DNA from 3 places in the Pseudonocardia sp. CA-142604 genome. Region 2 is predicted to be linked to each of the others. Evidence: riboswitches for the same ligand, from Rfam matches in the RefSeq annotation. Region 2 holds a riboswitch; each other region holds the start of a gene.
The links. A riboswitch is a leader RNA that binds a small molecule or an ion and turns the genes downstream of it on or off. The one in region 2 is predicted to bind cobalamin.
Positions count from the first base shown of each region.

Region 1: it holds a riboswitch for cobalamin, as region 2 does, so the genes downstream of both, cobN (cobaltochelatase subunit CobN) here and metE (5-methyltetrahydropteroyltriglutamate--homocysteine S-methyltransferase) in region 2, are expected to answer to the same signal.
Region 3: it holds a riboswitch for cobalamin, as region 2 does, so the genes downstream of both, ACQPZQ_RS11420 (precorrin-8X methylmutase) here and metE (5-methyltetrahydropteroyltriglutamate--homocysteine S-methyltransferase) in region 2, are expected to answer to the same signal.

Region 1 covers NZ_CP192045.1:2,503,135-2,508,979, forward strand. Annotated here, with positions in the region: gene cobA (uroporphyrinogen-III C-methyltransferase) at 1-462, shown strand, start outside; gene ACQPZQ_RS11435 (cyclodeaminase/cyclohydrolase family protein) at 490-1,056, shown strand; cobalamin riboswitch at 1,115-1,287, shown strand; gene cobN (cobaltochelatase subunit CobN) at 1,319-5,176, shown strand; gene cobI (precorrin-2 C(20)-methyltransferase) at 5,176-5,845, shown strand, end outside.
Region 2 covers NZ_CP192045.1:5,450,746-5,456,590, forward strand. Annotated here, with positions in the region: gene ACQPZQ_RS24700 (mycofactocin-coupled SDR family oxidoreductase) at 1-620, opposite strand, end outside; gene ACQPZQ_RS24705 (alpha/beta fold hydrolase) at 639-1,418, opposite strand; gene metE (5-methyltetrahydropteroyltriglutamate--homocysteine S-methyltransferase) at 1,682-3,910, opposite strand; cobalamin riboswitch at 4,028-4,240, opposite strand; gene ACQPZQ_RS24715 (DUF6925 family protein) at 4,345-5,355, shown strand; gene ACQPZQ_RS24720 (enoyl-CoA hydratase/isomerase family protein) at 5,820-5,845, shown strand, end outside.
Region 3 covers NZ_CP192045.1:2,497,044-2,502,888, forward strand. Annotated here, with positions in the region: gene cobM (precorrin-4 C(11)-methyltransferase) at 1-329, shown strand, start outside; gene cbiE (precorrin-6y C5,15-methyltransferase (decarboxylating) subunit CbiE) at 424-1,617, shown strand; gene cobJ (precorrin-3B C(17)-methyltransferase) at 1,614-3,551, shown strand; cobalamin riboswitch at 3,554-3,710, shown strand; gene ACQPZQ_RS11420 (precorrin-8X methylmutase) at 3,746-4,348, shown strand; gene ACQPZQ_RS11425 (sirohydrochlorin chelatase) at 4,345-5,262, shown strand; gene cobA (uroporphyrinogen-III C-methyltransferase) at 5,339-5,845, shown strand, end outside.

The DNA of each region.
Region 1 (5,845 bases), 2.9 Mb from region 2:
TTCGGCCGGGGGTTCGAGGAGGTGCTCGCGTGCGCCGAGGCGGGTGTGCCGGTCACCGTCGTCCCGGGCGTGACCAGCGCGTTCGCCGCACCGGCTGTCGCCGATGTGCCGGTGAGCCACCGCGGCGTGGCCCACGAGATCGTGGTGGTCTCCGGGCACGTGCGGCCCGGCGACCCACGCAGCCTCGTCGACTGGGAGGCGCTGGCGCGGTTGCGCGGCACGCTCGTGCTGCTGATGGCGGTGGAGCGGATCGGTCTGTTCGCGGAGACGCTGATCGAGGGCGGCCGCCCGGCCGACACTCCCGTCGCGGTGGTGCAGGACGGCACGATGCGGGTTCAACGCGCGGTCCGCGCCACGCTGGCTACGGTGGCTGATGCCGTGCAGGAGCAGGGGATCCGGCCGCCGGCGGTGGTCGTGATCGGCCCGGTCGCCGGCCTGGTCTCCGACTCCGTCACTGACTGACCTACGTCTCGATCGGAGGAGCCGAACGTGGCGGAAGCCAGGGGTTCACTGCTCGACCTGACCGTCCGCGACCTGCTCGACGTGATGGCCGCGCGCACGCCCGCGCCGGGCGGTGGCGGTGCTGCGGCCCTGGCCACGGCGATGGCGGCGGCACTCACCGGGATGGCGTCGAGGTTCGGCGACGGGGCCGCGGCCACCAGGAGCGACGATCTGCGCCACCGCGCGGCGGCGCTCGCGGATGCCGACGCCATCGCGTATGGGACGTTCCTCGCGGCCGTCCGGCTCCCGCACGACGATCCCGGACGGCCCGTTGCCGTCGCCGAGGCCCGGCGGGGCGCGATCGGGGTGCCCGCGGAGGTCGGAGAGCTCGCCGCGGAGGTCGCCGAGCTGGCCGCGGGCCTCGCCCGGCACGGCAACCAGCAGCTTCGCGGGGACGCCGTGGCCGCGGTCCGGATCGCCGCGGCGGCCGCACGCACAGCCGCCGACCTGGTAGCGGCCAACGTCCACGGCGAGGAGGGCGTGGCCGACCTGGAACGCGTCCGCCTGCTCGCCACCGCGGCAGGCGACCACGTGACCGAGCTCGATTCCGACTGACGGGCCGTCGGGCGCACCGGCTGGTGCTTGACCTCTCGTTGACCGCGGGTACGGCGCTGTGATCTGGTGTGACGGACGGCAGTGGAGGAAGCCGGTGTGAATCCGGCGCGGTCCCGCCACTGTCACCGGGGAGCGGACGTCCAGCCGAATGACCACTGCCGAGAGGCGGGAAGGTCGGACGGTTCGCGCTGATCCGGGAGCCAGGACACTCGCCGCCGTCGTACGTCCCCGAGCAGAGGGCGCGGACCCTCGAGGAGGAGCGATGGGCGCCCAGACAGGGCCGTCACTGCGCAGCGCTGGTGGAGACGCCGGCCCCGTCCTGCTGTTGTCCACCGCCGACACGGAACTGCTGGCCGCCCGCAGCTCCGGAGCGCTCTACCGCACGGCCAACCCGGCACGCGTCGAGCCCGCGGGGCTGCCCGCGCTGCTCGACGGGGTGTCGGTGGTGGTGCTGCGATTGCTCGGCGGACGGCGGGCCTGGCCCGAAGGCGTGGATGCGCTGGTGGCGTCGGGGCGGCCGGTGGTGCTGCTCGGCGGCGAGGCCGCACCGGACGCCGAGCTCATGGCGGCATCGACGGTGCCTGCGGGCGTGGCGTCCGAGGCGCTCGCCTACCTCGCCGCCGGCGGCCTGGACAACCTCCGTGAGCTGCACCGGTTCCTGTCCGACACGGTGCTCCTGACCGGCGAGGGGTTCGCCGCGCCCGCACCGGCTCCCGAGTTCGGGGTGCGCGGCGAGCGTGAGCAGCGCCCCGGCCGTCCGACCGTCGGTGTGGTGTTCTACCGCGCCCACGAGCTGTCGGGGAACACCGCGTTCGTCGACACGCTCTGCGACGCGATCGAGGCCCGCGGAGCCAACGCGCTGCCGGTGTTCTGTGGATCGCTGCGCGGCGCCGACCCGGCGCTGATGGAGCTGCTCGGCCACGCCGACGCCCTGGTCGCCACGGTGCTCGCGGCGGGCGGCACCCGGGCGAGCGACGCCGTGGCGGGCGGCGAGGAGGACTCGTGGGACGCCGGTGCGCTCGCGACGCTCGACGTGCCGGTGCTGCAAGGGCTCTGCCTGACCACGTCCCGGGCGACCTGGGCGGAGTCCGACGCGGCGCTGTCGCCGATGGACGCCGCGATGCAGGTGGCGATCCCGGAGTTCGACGGCCGGTTGATCACGGTGCCGTTCTCGTTCAAGGAGACGGCCCCCGGTGATGACGTGCCGGTGTACGTCGCCGACCCGGAGCGCGCTGCCCGGCTCGCCGGGATCGCGGTGCGGCACGCCCGGCTGCGGGCCACACCCGTGGCCGACCGGAAGCTCGCCGTGGTGCTGTCCAGCTACCCGACGAAGCACGCCCGGGTCGGCAACGCGGTCGGGCTGGACACGCCGGCGTCCGCCGTCTTGCTGCTGCGCGCCCTGCGCGACGCCGGGTACACCGTCGGCGACTTCCCCGAGGACTCCGACGCGCTCATCCACACGTTGATCGCCGCCGGCGGGCACGACGTCGAGTGGCTCACGGAGGAGCAGCTGGCCGCCGCTCCGTCGCGGGTGCGCCTCGCCGACTACCGCCGCTGGTTCGACGCGCTGCCCGACGAGCTCACCGACGGGATCCGCGAGCACTGGGGCGAGCCGCCGGGCTCGCTCTACGTCGACGGAAGCGGAGACGACGCGGCCGTCGTGCTGGCATCTCTGCAGTTCGGGAACGTGGTGCTGATGATCCAGCCGCCGCGCGGGTTCGGCGAGAATCCGGTGGCGATCTACCACGACCCGGACCTGCCGCCCTCGCACCACTACCTGGCCGCGTACCGGTGGCTCGACCACGAGTTCGGCGCCGACGCCGTGATCCACCTCGGCAAGCACGGCACGCTCGAATGGCTGCCCGGCAAGGGGCTGGGGCTGTCGGCGGAGTGCGCCCCCGACGCCGTGCTCGGCGAGCTGCCGCTGATCTACCCGTTCATCGTCAACGACCCCGGCGAGGGCACGCAGGCCAAGCGCCGCGGGCACGCCGTGGTCGTCGACCATCTCGTGCCGCCGATGGCGCGCGCCGACACCTACGGCGAGATGGCCAAGCTCGAGCAGCTCCTCGACGAGTACGCCACCGTCGCGGCGATGGACCCGGCGAAGCTCCCGGCTCTGCGCGCCCGCATCTGGGAGGTCGTCACCACCGCGCAGCTGCACCACGACCTGCACGTCGACACGGCGCCGGGGGAGCAGGAGTTCGACGACTTCGTCCTGCACATCGACGGCTACCTGTGCGAGGTCAAGGACGTCCAGATCCGCGACGGGTTGCACATCCTCGGTGCGGCACCGCGCGACGAGGCACAGATCAACCTCGTGCTCTCGATCCTGCGCGCGACGCAGGTCTGGGGCGGGAAGCGCGCACTCCCCGGTCTCCGAGCGGCGCTGGCGGCATGGGCGGGCCTGGACGAGCAGACCCTCCTCGCCGCACCCGGCGAACCGATCGCGAAGCCGGACGAGCGGGCCGTTCTCGCGGATCCAGCGGGCGAGAGTGCCGTTGGTTCGGTCGGGGTGGTGCTGCCGCCCGTGCTCGCACCTGGGCCGGACGAGCGGGTCATCGGTGTCGACCTGACGGACGAGAGTGCCGCTGGTTCGGTGGGGACTCCGTTGGCGCGGCTCGTCGCGCTCGCCGGGGGGCCCGCTGTCACCGGGGCCGATCTCGTCGATGTGCTGGAGGGGGTCGCTCGCGCGCTCGTCACCGGGGTGCAGGCCCGTGGGTGGAGCGGACCCGCTGCGGTCTGCGCGGAGCTGCTCGGCGAGGAGATCCCCGACGTCGTGGCCGTGCTGGAGTTCGGGTGCGCGGAGGTCGTGCCACGGCTGGAGCGCACCACCGACGAGGTCACCGGCGTGCTGCACGCCCTCGACGGTGGCTACGTCCCGGCGGGGCCGTCCGGCTCGCCGACGCGCGGCCTGGTGAACGTGCTCCCGACCGGGCGCAACTTCTACTCGGTGGACCCCAAGGCGATCCCGTCACGCTCGGCGTGGGAGATCGGGAGCGCGCTGGCCGACTCGCTGGTCGCCCGCCACCTCGCCGACACCGGCACGTACCCCCGCAGCGTCGGCCTGACGGTCTGGGGCACGTCGGCGATGCGTACCCAGGGCGACGACATCGCGGAGATCCTCGCGCTGATCGGCTGCCGCCCCGTCTGGGACGACGCCTCGCGGCGTGTCACCGGCGTCGAGGTCGTGATGGCGCAGGAGCTGGGCCGCCCGCGCATCGACGTCACCGTGCGCATCTCCGGGTTCTTCCGCGACGCGTTCCCGCACGTCATCGCGCTGCTCGACGACGCCATCCGGATGGTCGCCGAGCTGGACGAGCCCGCCGAGCAGAACCACCTGCGGGCCCACGTCGAGGAGGACGTGGCACTGCACGGCGACCGCCGCCGCGCCACGTCCCGGATCTTCGGCTCGAAGCCCGGCGCCTACGGGGCGGGGTTGCTTCCGCTGATCGACGCCCGCAACTGGCGCAGCGACGCCGACCTCGCCGAGGTCTACGCCGTCTGGGGCGGGTACGCCTACGGCCGCGGACTGGACGGGCGCGAGGCGCGGGCGGACATGGAGCAGTCGTTCCGCCGGATCGCGGTGGCGGCGAAGAACCAGGACACCCGCGAGCACGACATCGTCGACTCCGACGACTACTTCCAGTATCACGGCGGGATGGTCGCGATGGTGCGTGCGCTGACCGGGCGCTCGCCCGCCGCGTACGTCGGCGACTCCGCCGTGACCGACGCCGTGCGGACGCGGACGCTCGCCGAGGAGACCAAGCGGGTCTTCCGGGCGCGCGTGGTGAACCCCAAGTGGATCGCGGCGATGCAGCGCCACGGGTACAAGGGCGCGTTCGAGCTCGCCGCCACCGTCGACTACCTCTTCGGGTACGACGCCACGGCGGGCGTGGTGGACGACTGGATGTACGCCCAGCTCGCCGAGAGCTACGTCTTCGACGCCACCAACCGGGAGTTCATGCAGCGGTCGAACCCGTGGGCGCTGCGCGGGATCACCGAGCGGCTGCTGGAGGCCGCCGACCGCGGGCTGTGGGCCAAGCCGGACGACACCGTGCTCGACCGGCTGCGTCAGACCTACCTCGACCTCGAAGGCGACCTCGAAGGGGAGGGCGCGTGATGGCAGGCACGCTGGTGGGGGTGGGGGTCGGTCCTGGCGACCCGGAGCTCGTCACGGTCAAGGCGGCCAACCTGCTGGGTTCGGCCGACATCGTGTTCGTGCCCGTCGCCGACTCCGGCGAGACCGGACGCGCCGAGCAGACCGCGCTCTTCTACGCCGAGGCGTGGCGGATCGAGCGCGTGGTGTTCGCGCTGCACGACCGGGAGCACACGCAGCGCCGGGAAGAGGCCTGGGACGCGGCTGCCGCGCAGGTGGCGCGCTGGTTCGACCGGCATCCGGGCGGCACGGCGGTGTTCGCGACGATCGGCGATCCGTGCGTGTACTCGACGTTCACCTACCTCGCCGCATCCGTGCGTGCGGTGGTGGGGGAGCTGTCGGTCGAGCTGGTACCCGGCATCACCGCGATGCAGGACCTGGCCGCGCGCAGCGGGACGTCGCTGGTGGAGGGGCGCGAGTCGCTCGCCCTGTTCCCCATGACCGCGGGCCCTGAGCGGTTCCGGGAGGCGCTGGAGCGCGGGGACGCCGTGGCGGCCTACAAGTTCGGCCGGATGCTGCCTGCAACCCTCGCCGTCCTGCGTGAGACGGGCCGGCTCGACGACGCGGTGTACGGCGCCGGGTTGGGCCTTGCGGGGGAGGACATCCGCCCGGCCCGCGAGCTCGACCCGGACG
Region 2 (5,845 bases):
GCCGGGTTGAGCAGCATCGGCGTGCCGACCGTGGTCGGGTTGATCGAGTTCACCCGGATCGAGTGCTCCGCCAGCTCGAGCGCGAGCGTTCGCATCAACCCGGTGAGGCCTGCCTTCGCGGCGCTGTAGGGAGCCATGTTCGGTACCGGCCTGAGTCCGATGGAGGAGCTGGTGATGATGACCGCTCCGCCCCCGCGCGAGATGAGGTGGGGAATCGCGGGACGGACCGTGTGGAACACCCCGGTCAGGTTGGTGTCGATGACCGCCTGCCAGTCCGCCGAGGTCATCTGGGCCACCGGCCCCGCTTTACCGTAAATGCCGGCGTTGGCAACCACGACGTCGAGGCCGCCGAGTTCGCCCACGCCGCGGTCGACGAGGTCGGCCACGGCGTCCCCGTCGCGGACGTCGGCCTCGGTGGCGACGATGCGGCGGTCGAGGTTCTCCACGAGGCGCACCGTCTCGGCCAGGTCGGCTGGGGACGCCGCTGGTGCGCCCTGGGCGCGGACCGGGGCGGCGATGTCGAAGGCGATGATGTCCGCGCCTTCCGCCGCGAGACGCACAGCGTGGTTTCGTCCCTGCCCGCGGGCCGCGCCGGAGATCAGCGCGACCTTGCCCGTCATTCGTTGTGTCATCCTCGCTCAGGCCGCCTCGAAGGCCTGCACCGCCGCGACGAACTGCTCCGGATCGAAGTCCATCGCCTGGTGCCCCTGGCCCCGCATCGGCACGACGTCCGCGCCGGGCACCCGCTCGACAACCGCGTCCACCGCCAGCCGGAAACAGGCCGGGCTCTCCGTGCCGGCGAAGAGCCGCACCGGCACCGAGATCTTGCCCAACCGCTCGTCGGCGACGAACGCCTCGACGCACTCCACTTCACGCGGGATCGTGTGCGCCGCCTCCACCCGCGTCCGCCAGAAGTCCGTTCCGCGCACGTCGTCCACGGCGGACTGAGGCAGCTGGAGCGCCTCGCGCACGAAGATCGTCAGGATCTCCTCCGGGTCGGCGGTGGCCCGCATCCGGGCCACGGTCTCGGGCGGGATCACGAACCCGCCGGGCTCGGGCCGCGGCGGCTCGTAGGCCACCAGCCTGCCGAACGCGCCGGTGATCTGGGCCGCGTGCAGCGCGCAGAGCGCGCCGTAGGAGTGCGCGACGACGAAGACGTCCCCACCGAGGTACTCCGCGACCGCGGCGATGTCCTCGGCCTCCCGCCAGATGTCGTACGCGGGCGCCTCTCGGGTGCTGAGCCCTCGGCCGCGCCGGTCGAGCATGTGGACGCGGTAGTGCCGCGCCAGTTGTTCCTGGACCGGCGCCCACCGGCGCCGATCGGCGGCCGCGCCGTGGACGAGCAGCATCGGCGGCCCGTCGCCGACGGTCTCGAATCCGAGTTCCGTACCGTCCGGCGAAACGACTGTGCTCGGCATGACGCCGATGCTAACGAGATTCCAGCGTTCGCTCGCCTTTCCGCACTGTGATCGTCGCAAGAATGATTGGAAGGCTCATGGCAATGAAAGGAGAAGGCTTTTACCAGATTGGGTGAGGGCTTTTCTTCGTGGCCCGGGCTGACGGTGACCGGTGTGCAATGCGAGAAGTACCTGCACTTCATCACCCGACCGCCGTGCCGAGTAGCTCGGTCTCGCCCGGCGCCCCACCCGAGCCGGGCGGGGCGCCGTCGTGCGGAGGGTGCTCAGCCCGACGACCCCGAGCGCACCCCGGCAGCCGCCGCGACCAGGTTGCGCAACGTGGCGACGACCTCGGGCTCCCCGCGAGTCTTCAGCCCGCAGTCCGGGTTCGCCCAGAGCCGGTCGGGGCCGATCCGATCGAGGGCTGCACGCAGCAGCGCACCGATCTCCGCCTGGTCCGGAACTTCCGGGGAGTGCACGTCGTAGACGCCCGGCCCGAGCCCGCGCGGCACCCCGGCGCCGAGGACGTCGAGCACCTCCATCCGCGATCGGGCCGCCTCGACGGTCGTGACGTCGGCGTCGAGATCGTCGATGGCCCCGACGACGTCGCCGAACTCCGAGTAGCACAGGTGGGTGTGCACCTGGGTGGTATCGGCGACGCCGCCGGTGACCAGGCGGAACGCGTCGGTCGCCCAGGCCGAGTAGGCGGGCTGGGCGGCCGCACGCAGCGGCAGCAGCTCGCGCAGAGCGGGCTCGTCGACCTGGATGATCGGCAAGCCGGCCGCCTCCAGATCGCGGACCTCGTCGCGTAGGGCGAGCCCGACCTGGCGCGCGGTGTCGCTGAGGGGTTGGTCGTCGCGAACGAACGACCAGGCCAGGATCGTGACCGGCCCGGTCAGCATCGCCTTCATCGGGCGGTCGGTCAGGGACTGGGCGTAGGTGCTCCAGCCGACGGTGATCGGCTCGGGCCGGGAGACGTCCGAGTGCAGGATCGGCGGGCGCACGCATCGCGACCCGTAGGACTGCACCCAGCCGTGCTCCGTCGTGGCGAAGCCGTCGAGGTGCTCGGCGAAATACTGAACCATGTCGTTGCGCTCGGGCTCGCCGTGCACCAGGACGTCGAGCCCGATCTCCTCCTGCAGCCGGACCACCCGCTCGATCTCCGCGCGCATCCGGCGTTCGTACTCGGCCGCGTCGATCCGGCCGGCCCGGAACGCCGCACGGTCGCTGCGGATCGTCCTGGTCTGCGGGAAGGAGCCGATCGTGGTGGTCGGGACAGGCGGGAGGGTGAGCGCGGCCTGCTGGACCTTGGCTCGGATGTCGCCGGCCGGGCGGCGGTAGTGATCCGCGCCGAGGGCGTCGAGCCGGGCACGGACCCGGTCGTCGCGATGAGCCGGACGACCGGCGACGGCACGGGCCGCGGCCAGCTCACCTGCGACGTCCTCCTCCCCTGCCATCGCCCGGCCCAGAAGGATCACCTCGGCGACCTTCTCCCGGGCGAAGGCCAGCCGTTGCCGCAGCTCGTCCGGCAGTGCGGTCTCCCGGGCAGCGTCGTAGGGCACGTGCAGCAGCGAGCACGAGGTCGCGATCTCCACCCGGCCCGCGCTAGCCAGCAGTATCGCCGCCGTGCTCAGCGCCGTGTCGGGATCGGTGCGCCACACGTTGCGTCCCTCGACCACACCGGCCAGCACGGTCTTGTCCCGCAGCCCGGTCAGCCGGGCAGCCCCGGCGACATCGTCCGTCCCGGCGACCAGGTCCAGCGCGACGCCGTCGATGGGAGCCGAAGCGAGCACCGGCAGCGCCGGGCCGAGCGCGCCGAAGTAGCCCGCGACCAGCAGCGCAGGCCGCACGGTGAGTCCGCCGAGGTGGGCGTAGGCGCGGTGCAGCGCGTCGAGCTCGGCCGGGGTGCGGTCCGCGGCGAAGGCCGGCTCGTCCAGTTGCACCCACTCCGCCCCGGCCTCGGCCAGCTCTCCGAGCAGTTGCGCGTAGACCGGCAGGAGATCGTCGAGCAGGTCCAGTGGTGCGAACCCGGACACCGTCGACTTGCTGAGCAGCAGGAACGTGACCGGCCCGATCAGCACCGGCCGGGTCACGACGCCGTCGGCCAGGGCCTCGCGGAAGTCGTCGAGCGCGGTCCGCAGCCACGCACGGAACCGGGTGTCCGGGGAGAGCTCCGGCACCAGCGCCGGGACGCCCTCGGCGCCGCGGGCCATCGCGAACATGAGATCAAGCGGGTCACCGGCAGCGAACTCGGCGAACCGGGGCGGCACGGCACCCACGGCGAGCGCGGCGTCGAGCATCTGGTCGTAGAACGAGAACGTGTTGCCCGGCACGGAGCCCAGGCCGGTCATCTCGGCACGGGTGGCCCGGCGCAGTTCCACGGCGGTCGCCCGAAGCTCGTCCGCGGTGGTCTCGCGGCGCCAGTAGCGCTCGACGGCGCGCTTGAGCTCCCGATCCGGCCCGATTCGCGGGTATCCCAGGACGGTGCTGCCCAGGCGGGGGTGTTCTGTCACGGCTCTCTCCTCGCGAGCGGTGGTAGACCCGGAACGCACGCAGGAGCAGGCTCCGCGGGCACACCGGTGCCCGCATCCGCCCGGCCCACCCGCGAGGCCCCGGATCCGCGCACGCCGTCGGCGCACGCACCGGCGGCAGGTCTTCGGACTCGCGGGCGCGGCAGGTTGCCCTGCCGGACCTACTGACCGTCGCTTCCCAGGCTCACACCCAGTGCTTCATGACGGCGGTCGTTCCCGCTCACCGCTGCGGGGCAGTCCCGGACTCGCACCGGGTTCCCTCTTGCCTCACCCCGCCCGGAAGCGGAGTGAACCACCAGCGGCATCAGCCTAGTGATGGGGACACAAACTCGCACCCCACGATCTTGGGTCCGAACACAAACAGCTCTGCGCTCATCCCGGACGCGCAGGCGTGGAGGAGATGGCACTCTCGGGACATGCCGGAACGTGCGGAAGCGGACGTGCCCGCATTGATCGAGCAGCACCTCGACGATGCCGAGTCCGGCTGGAGCATGGGCGCGCCGGGCGCGATCGCCGAGTTCGTGCGGTCGTCGGACGAGCCCGCCCTGCGCACCGCGGGCGCTGTCGCCACGGATCGTGGCGGTATCCGCGTCACCGTTCCGCCGGGGTGCCGCCTCCTCGCGTACGAGACACCTGCGGGTCCCGACGACCACTGGAACCACGCCGTCGCCCTGTGCCTGCCGGTCGCAGAGGCCTACCGCGCCTGCCGCCGGGTGGTCACCGAACTCGGCGCCGACCCCGCGCCGCTGCGGTCCCAGGATGCGGGCGCCGTGCTGTTCGATCTCGGTCTCGGCACGCCGACCGTGGACGCCTGCGTCCGCACGGCCGACCCCGAACTGCTGGAGATCCTGCGCGCCGGCTGCGGTCGGCCGCTGTTCGAGCCCGGCTCGCCGCTCGCGGCCGCGCTGGTCGTGGCGGCGCCGCACCGCGTGTTCGACACCGCACTCGGGAGGGTCGAGGTGTACGCCGTGATCCCGCCACCGAGCGGCCGTTCCCCCGACGGCCCCCACACCCACCTGCTTCCCGCTCTGATGCGGGCCGGACGAACGCACGGCGCGACGGTCCCGGTCCCGGACGGGTGGGTGCCGTGCGCGCACCTCTACCCGCCGCACCCGCTCACCGACCGCAACGGCCTGCCACGGCCGTTCGACCCGGCGCGGCTCGCATCCTTCGAGGAGCTGCTGGCCCGCTACGGCGACCCCGCCCAGGCGCAGATCGCCACGGCGGTGCGGGCCGCCGTCCGGGCCGGTCACGGGCCTGCGGCCGGTCCACACCCCAGCGATCCGCCCGGCCGCGCCGCACTCGCGGTGGCACTGCGCAAACTCGCGCACATCGGCGCTCCCGACGGCGTGCTCACCGGATGGCGTCGGTCCACGCCGGCGCCGACCGACCTCCTCGACCCGGGCGGGGACCGCAACTCCGGATGACACGTGGGCCGTCGAACGTCCCACCGCGCGGTCACCGGGGATGGGCCCCGGGGCGGCCTATCCGACCTGGGCGATGACCTCGGCCATCCGGTCCCGGTGCTCCAGGGTCTCCGTCTCCGGGGCCGTCGGCAGGTGGAGCGTCACAGCTCGGCGCGGACTTCGCCCGGGGCAGCAGCTGACGCGCACGAGCCGGGACCGGGTCGCGGCGGTCGGGAACGGCCCCTGTCGCCGGGCGCGGATGCTGCGGGACCGCACGCTCGAAAAGCGGCGCACCGGTTGTTCACGCTTTTTTCGCCACAATTGACCCGTCGACCGTGTGCCATTCCCCACCACGCGCTGCCGACCTCGCGAAATGCGGTTAGCGTGCGCCGCGTGATCAACGCGTTCTGCCACTCGTGTCGGGCGATCACGTGACTTCAGGTAACGGCCACCGCGGATCACAGGTTCCCCAGTCGCCCTTCTTCGTGACCCCTGAGCAGTTCGAGCGGGT
Region 3 (5,845 bases), 3.0 Mb from region 2:
CGATCTTCCTGTCCGCGGCGCGCACGGCCCAGATGGTCGACGAGCTGCGCGCAGGCGGCTACCCGGACGAGACCCCCGTCGTGGTCGCCTACCGCACCAGCTGGCCCGACGAGTTGACGCTGCGTTGCCGGCTCGACGAGGTCGAGGCCGTGTGCAAGGAGCGCAAGCTGTGGCGGCAGACGTTGTTCCTGGTCGGCCCGGCGCTCGGGTCGGCGGGCACCCGCAGTCACCTCTACCACCCCGGGCACTTCCACACGTTCCGCAAGCCCGACGCGGCCGCCCGCCGGGAACTGCGGGCCGCCCGCGCCGCAGGACGCCCGGCCCCGTGAGAAAACGAGCGGCCCTTCCGCACGAACCTCTCCGCCGAGCGTGCCGTTCGTTCCGGAGGTCGTCGGGGCCCATGGGCACGGGGCGGGTGGCAGCGTGACGATCACCGTCATCGGGGTCGATGGGGGGCCACTGCCTCCGGGGGCCGAGTCGGCGCTGGCTGCGGCGGAGGTCGTGGTCGGGGCGGCGCGGCATGTGCAGCGGCTGTCGGTGCCCGCCGGGGCGGAGCAGCTCGTGCTCGGGCCCGTCGGACCCGCGCTCGAGAAGCTCGCCGGGCGCCGGGCCGTGGTGCTGGCCAGCGGCGACCCTGGCTTCTTCGGGATCGTCCGCCTGCTGCGTGAGCACGGTCACGAGCCCGTCGTGCTGCCTGCGCTGTCGAGCGTGCAGGTGCTGGTCGCCCGGGCCGGCCGATCGTGGGACGACGTGGCGGTGGTCAGCGCGCACGGGCGTGCCCTGGGTCCCGCGGTGAACGTCTGCCGTGCGCGGGGGGCCACGGCCGTGCTCACCGGGCCGGGCGCCGGGCCTGCCGAGATCGGTGCCGCGCTGGACGGGTGGCCGCGCACCCTCGTCGTGGCCGAGGACCTCGGCGGTCCGGACGAGCGGGTGACGACGGTGCCGGCCGCAGAGGCTGCAGCCCGTTCGTGGAATCCGCTGAGCGTGCTGCTGTGCTTGCGGCTCGATGAGAAGGCGGCGAGCCGGGGTTGGTACGCCGGTGGCGAGCCGGCGCCCCCGCCCGGCGGGTGGGCGTTGCCCGACGAGGCGTTCGAGCACCGCGCGGGGATGGTGACGAAGGCCGAGGTGCGGGCCGTCGCGCTGCCCCGCCTCGCGCCCCGTCCGGGCACGCTGGTCTGGGACGTCGGTGCCGGGTCGGGATCGGTCGCGGTCGAGTGCGCCCGGCTCGGCGCGGCGGTACTCGCGGTGGAGCGGCGGGACGACGACGTCGCCCGGGTGCGGGCCAATGCGAGCGCCCACGGCGTCGAGGTCAGGGTGGTACCGGGCGTGGCGCCCGACGTGTTCGCCGGGCTCCCGCACCCGGACGCCGTGTTCGTGGGCGGCGGAGGGCCGGAGGTCGTCGCCGCGGCGGCGGCCGTCGGACCGCGGCGGATCGTCGTCGCACTCGCCGCGCTGGACCGGGTCGCTCCGACCCGCGCCGCCCTCACGGCCGCCGGATACGCCGTCGGCGGCGTGCAGGTGGCGGCGAGCCGCCTGGCGGAGCTGCCCGACGGGTCGGTGCGGCTCGCGGCCACCAATCCGATCACGCTCGTCTGGGGAGAGGTTCAGGATCGATGACGATCGCGCTGTTCGCCGTCACCGAGGCAGGCCGCCGGGCCGCCGCCGAGGTGGCAGGCCCGCTCGGCGCCACCGCGCACGAGCTCGGCGAGTTGCCGACGCTGTGGCCCGGGCTGGACGGGGCGGTGTTCTTCCTCGCCACCGGGGCGACCGTGCGGCTGGTCGCCCCGTTGCTGGCCGACAAGCGCACCGACCCCGGCGTGGTCTGCGTGGACGAGGCGCGCCGCTTCGCCGTGGCGCTCACCGGCGGCCACGAAGGTGGGGCGAACGCGCTGGCCACCCGGGTCGCGACGCTGCTGGGTGCCCAGCCGGTGATCACCACGGCGTCCGACGCGGTGGGCAGCACGGGCCTCGACGAGCTGGTGCAGCTGCTCGGTGCGGCCGTCGGCGGCGACCTCGCCGCTGCCGGCACGGCGCTCCTGGACGGGGCCGCGCGCCTGGAGAACCCGCTGGGCTTCCCGCTGCCCCCCTTCCCGCCCACGACCGGCGAGATCCGCCACACGATCGTGATCACCGACCGCGTCGCCCTAGCCGAGGAACGCAGCGGCTCCCAGGAGGAGGTCGGAGCCCCGGGCACACCGACCGCCCACGCGGCGCAGGACCCGGACGCCGCCGCGGACCGGAGGACGCCGGCCGCCCGGAGCGTGGCGGCGAGCGATGCTGTCGAGCAGAACGCCACCGGAGCGGGAGCCCCTGCCGAAACCGCGGGTGTCGCCCGTGCGCAGGCCGGGGCAGGGGTCGGTTCCGGGGCCCTGGTCGGCGAAACAGGCGACTCGCGGGGTGGGGACGGCACCGCGGTCACCCGGCTCGTGCCTCCCACGCTCGTCGTGGGGATCGGGAGCGCCCGCGGCGTTCCGGCGGAGGCGGTGGCGGCGACGCTGAGCCGGTTGGAGACCGAGTACGGCCTCGACCTCCGCGCGGTCCGCGCCTACGCGAGCGTCGATCTGAAGGCTGCCGAGTCCGGCATCCTCGCCGCGATCGCCCCGGCCCCGCTGCGCACCTACCCGGCCGCCGCGCTGGCTGCGGTCGAGGTGCCCAACCCCAGCGAGGTCGTGCGGAGGGAGGTGGGCACGGCCAGTGTCGCGGAGGCGGCAGCGCTGCATGCCGCGGCCGATCTGGCTGCCGGGGCGCCCGTCGAGCTGGTCGTCGAGAAGATCAAGGGCGACAACGTGACGGTCGCGGCCGCCCGGATCCGCCCCCGCGGACGGCTCGCGATCGTCGGGCTCGGGCCCGGTGCCGCCGACCTGCGGGTGCCGCGGGCCGAGGCGGAGCTGCGCCGCGCGTCGATCGTGGTGGGGCTCGACCAGTACGTCGACCAGGTGCGCCACCTGCTGCGGCCGGGCACCGAGGTGCGCGCCAGCGGGCTCGGCGACGAGGAGCAGCGCGCCGCCGACGCCGTCGCCCTCGCCGCGAAGGGGCACGCCGTGGCCCTGATCGGCTCCGGCGACGCCGGGGTGTACGCGATGGCGAGCCCGGCGCTACAGGGCGCAGGGGCTGACATCGAGGTGGTCGGGGTGCCCGGGGTGACCGCAGCGCTCGCCGCCGCGTCCCTGCTCGGGGCCCCGCTCGGCCACGACCACGTGCTGATCTCGCTCTCGGACCTGCACACGCCGTGGGAGGTCATCGAGCAGCGCGTGGCGGCCGCCGCGGCGGCGGATCTCGTCACCTGCTTCTACAACCCGCGCAGCCGCGACCGGCACTGGCAGCTCGGCGCGGCCCTCGATGCGTTCCGGGCGCACCGGCCGCCCACCACTCCCATTGGCGCGGTGCGGCAGGCGGGCCGGCCTGGGCAGCGGGTGTGGACCGCCGCGCTGGCGGACTTCGACCCCGCCGAGGTGGACATGCTCACCACCGTGGTCGTGGGATCGTCGGCGACGCGGATGGTCGCCGGACGGATGGTCACCCCCCGCGGATACCGCTGGATCACCCGATGATCGTCCACCTGGCCTGCGGTTCTCCGTGTTCGCGGAGAGCTCGGGTTATGCTCGCGATCGATCGGCAGCGAGGAACCCGGTGCGAATCCGGAGCGGTCCCGCCACTGTGACCCCGGTTCGTCGGGGGAGCCAGACCCACGCCGCCGATGGCCATCGACCCGTCCGGGCGCGGACACCCGGGGAGGAGAACGAGCGTGCGCAGCAGCGTGCACCCCATCGAGGTGGAGTCGTACGCGATCCTGCGTTCGCGCCTCGACACCACCGATCTGCCGCCGCTGACCCGTGCGGTCGTCGAGCGAGTGGTCCACACCAGCGCCGACCCGAGCTGGGCCGGTGACCTGGTCTGCGACGAGCAGGCACTGCGCGCGGGCCGCGCCGCGCTGCTCGCCGGGGCGCCGCTCGTGACGGATGTGCGCATGGTCGCGGTAGGTGTCACCTCCCGGCCCGCCACGGTCGCCCTCGACCTGCCCGGTGTGCGTGAACTCGCGGCTGCCGACGGGCTCACGCGCTCGGCGGCGGGGATCCGCGCCGCCGTTCGTGAGCATCCATCCGGCGCCGTCTGGGCCATCGGCAACGCCCCCACCGCGCTGGTCGAACTGCTGCGGTGCGCCGCATCGGGCCTGGTCACCACACCGCTCGTGGTGGGGCTGCCCGTCGGGTTCGTCGGCGCGGTGGCGGCGAAGGCCGGGCTGCGCGCCGCCGGGTTGCCCGCAGTGTCCAACCGCTCCGAACGGGGTGGGGCCGCCGCGACGGCCGCCGCCGTCAACGCGTTGCTGTACAGCGAGGAGACCGCATGAACGTCCCGCCGGTGCTGCTGGTCGGCCACGGAACGGTGGACGCCACGGGCGTCGCCGAGTTCGTGGCGTTCACCGGACGAGTGCGGCGCCGGCTCGCAGCCGAGGGCGTCGACGTGGACGGCGGGTTCATCGAGCTGTCGCAGCCGACCGTGCACGAGGCATGGACGGCGCTGGCAGGTCGTGGCCATTCCACGATGGCGGCGGTGCCCATGGTGCTGGTGGGCGCCGGGCACGCCAAAGGCGACATCCCCGCTGCCCTGCAGCGGGAGGTGCTGCGCGACCCGGCCACCAGCTACGTGTTCGGCCGCCCGCTCGGCCCGCACCCGGTGCTGCAGGAGTTGCTGGACGAGCGGATCGCGGCTGCGCTGAACGGCGAGGACGGCACCGGCACGGCCGTGCTGCTGGTCGGGCGCGGATCCACGGACCCGGACGCCAACGCCGAGGTCTGCAAGGTCGCCCGGCTGCTGCAGGAGGGCAGGGCGTACGACTTCGTCGAGCCCGCGTTCGTCTCGCTCGCCCGGCCGGATGTCGCCACCGGGCTCGCGCGGTGCCGGGCGCTCGGGGCACGCCGCGTCGTCGTGGCGCCCTACTTCCTGTTCGACGGCGTGCTGCCGCGCCGGGTCGTCGAACAGTCCCTGGCGTTCGGGGTGGAGCACCCGGACGTCGAGGTCCGCGTCGCGGACTACCTCGGCGACTGTGACGAGCTCGCCGGGCTGGTCGTCGAGCGCTACCGGGAGGCGCTGCACGGCGACATCAGGATGAACTGCGACACCTGCGCCTACCGGGTGCTGCTCCCCGGGTTCGAGGACAAGCTCGGCGCGGCGCAGACTCCCCACCATCATCCGGACGACCCGGCGCACGGCCATGGGCACGGCCACGGGCATGCGCGCGTCGACGCGGTCGTTGGGGAGTGAGTATGAGCGAGTGTGCGAGCGAATCATCGGTACAGCGCTTTCGCGCAGCGCTGACCGAGCGCAGCGAGGGATTGCGATGAGCGAGCACTACCTCGTCGGTCTCGACCTGGCCGGGCGCCGGGTCGTCGTGATCGGTGGCGGCACGGTGGCGCAGCGGCGGGTCGTCGGGCTCCTGGCGGCCGGTGCCGACGTGGAGGTCGTGGCGCCCGAGGTCACGCCGGCCGTCGAGGGGATGGCCACGGCGCAGGAGCTGCGCTGGACCGCCCGCCGGTACCGCGACGGCGATCTCGACGAGGCCTGGTACGCGGTGGCCTGCGCCGATGATCCTGCCGTGAACGCGGCGGTCGCCGACGAGGCGCAGCGGCGGCGGATCTTCTGCGTGCGTGCCGACGACGCCCCGTCGGGCAGCGCCGTCACCCCGGCCGTCGGCCGCCACGACGGGCTCTCTGTCGGAGTGCTGGCCGGGCGACGCCCGCGCCGCTCGGCCGCGGTCCGCACCGCGCTGGTGGAGGCGCTGCAGACCGGACTCGTGGACGACTCCGTGGAGCCGGTCCGGCCCGGCGTGGCGCTCGTGGGCGGTGGT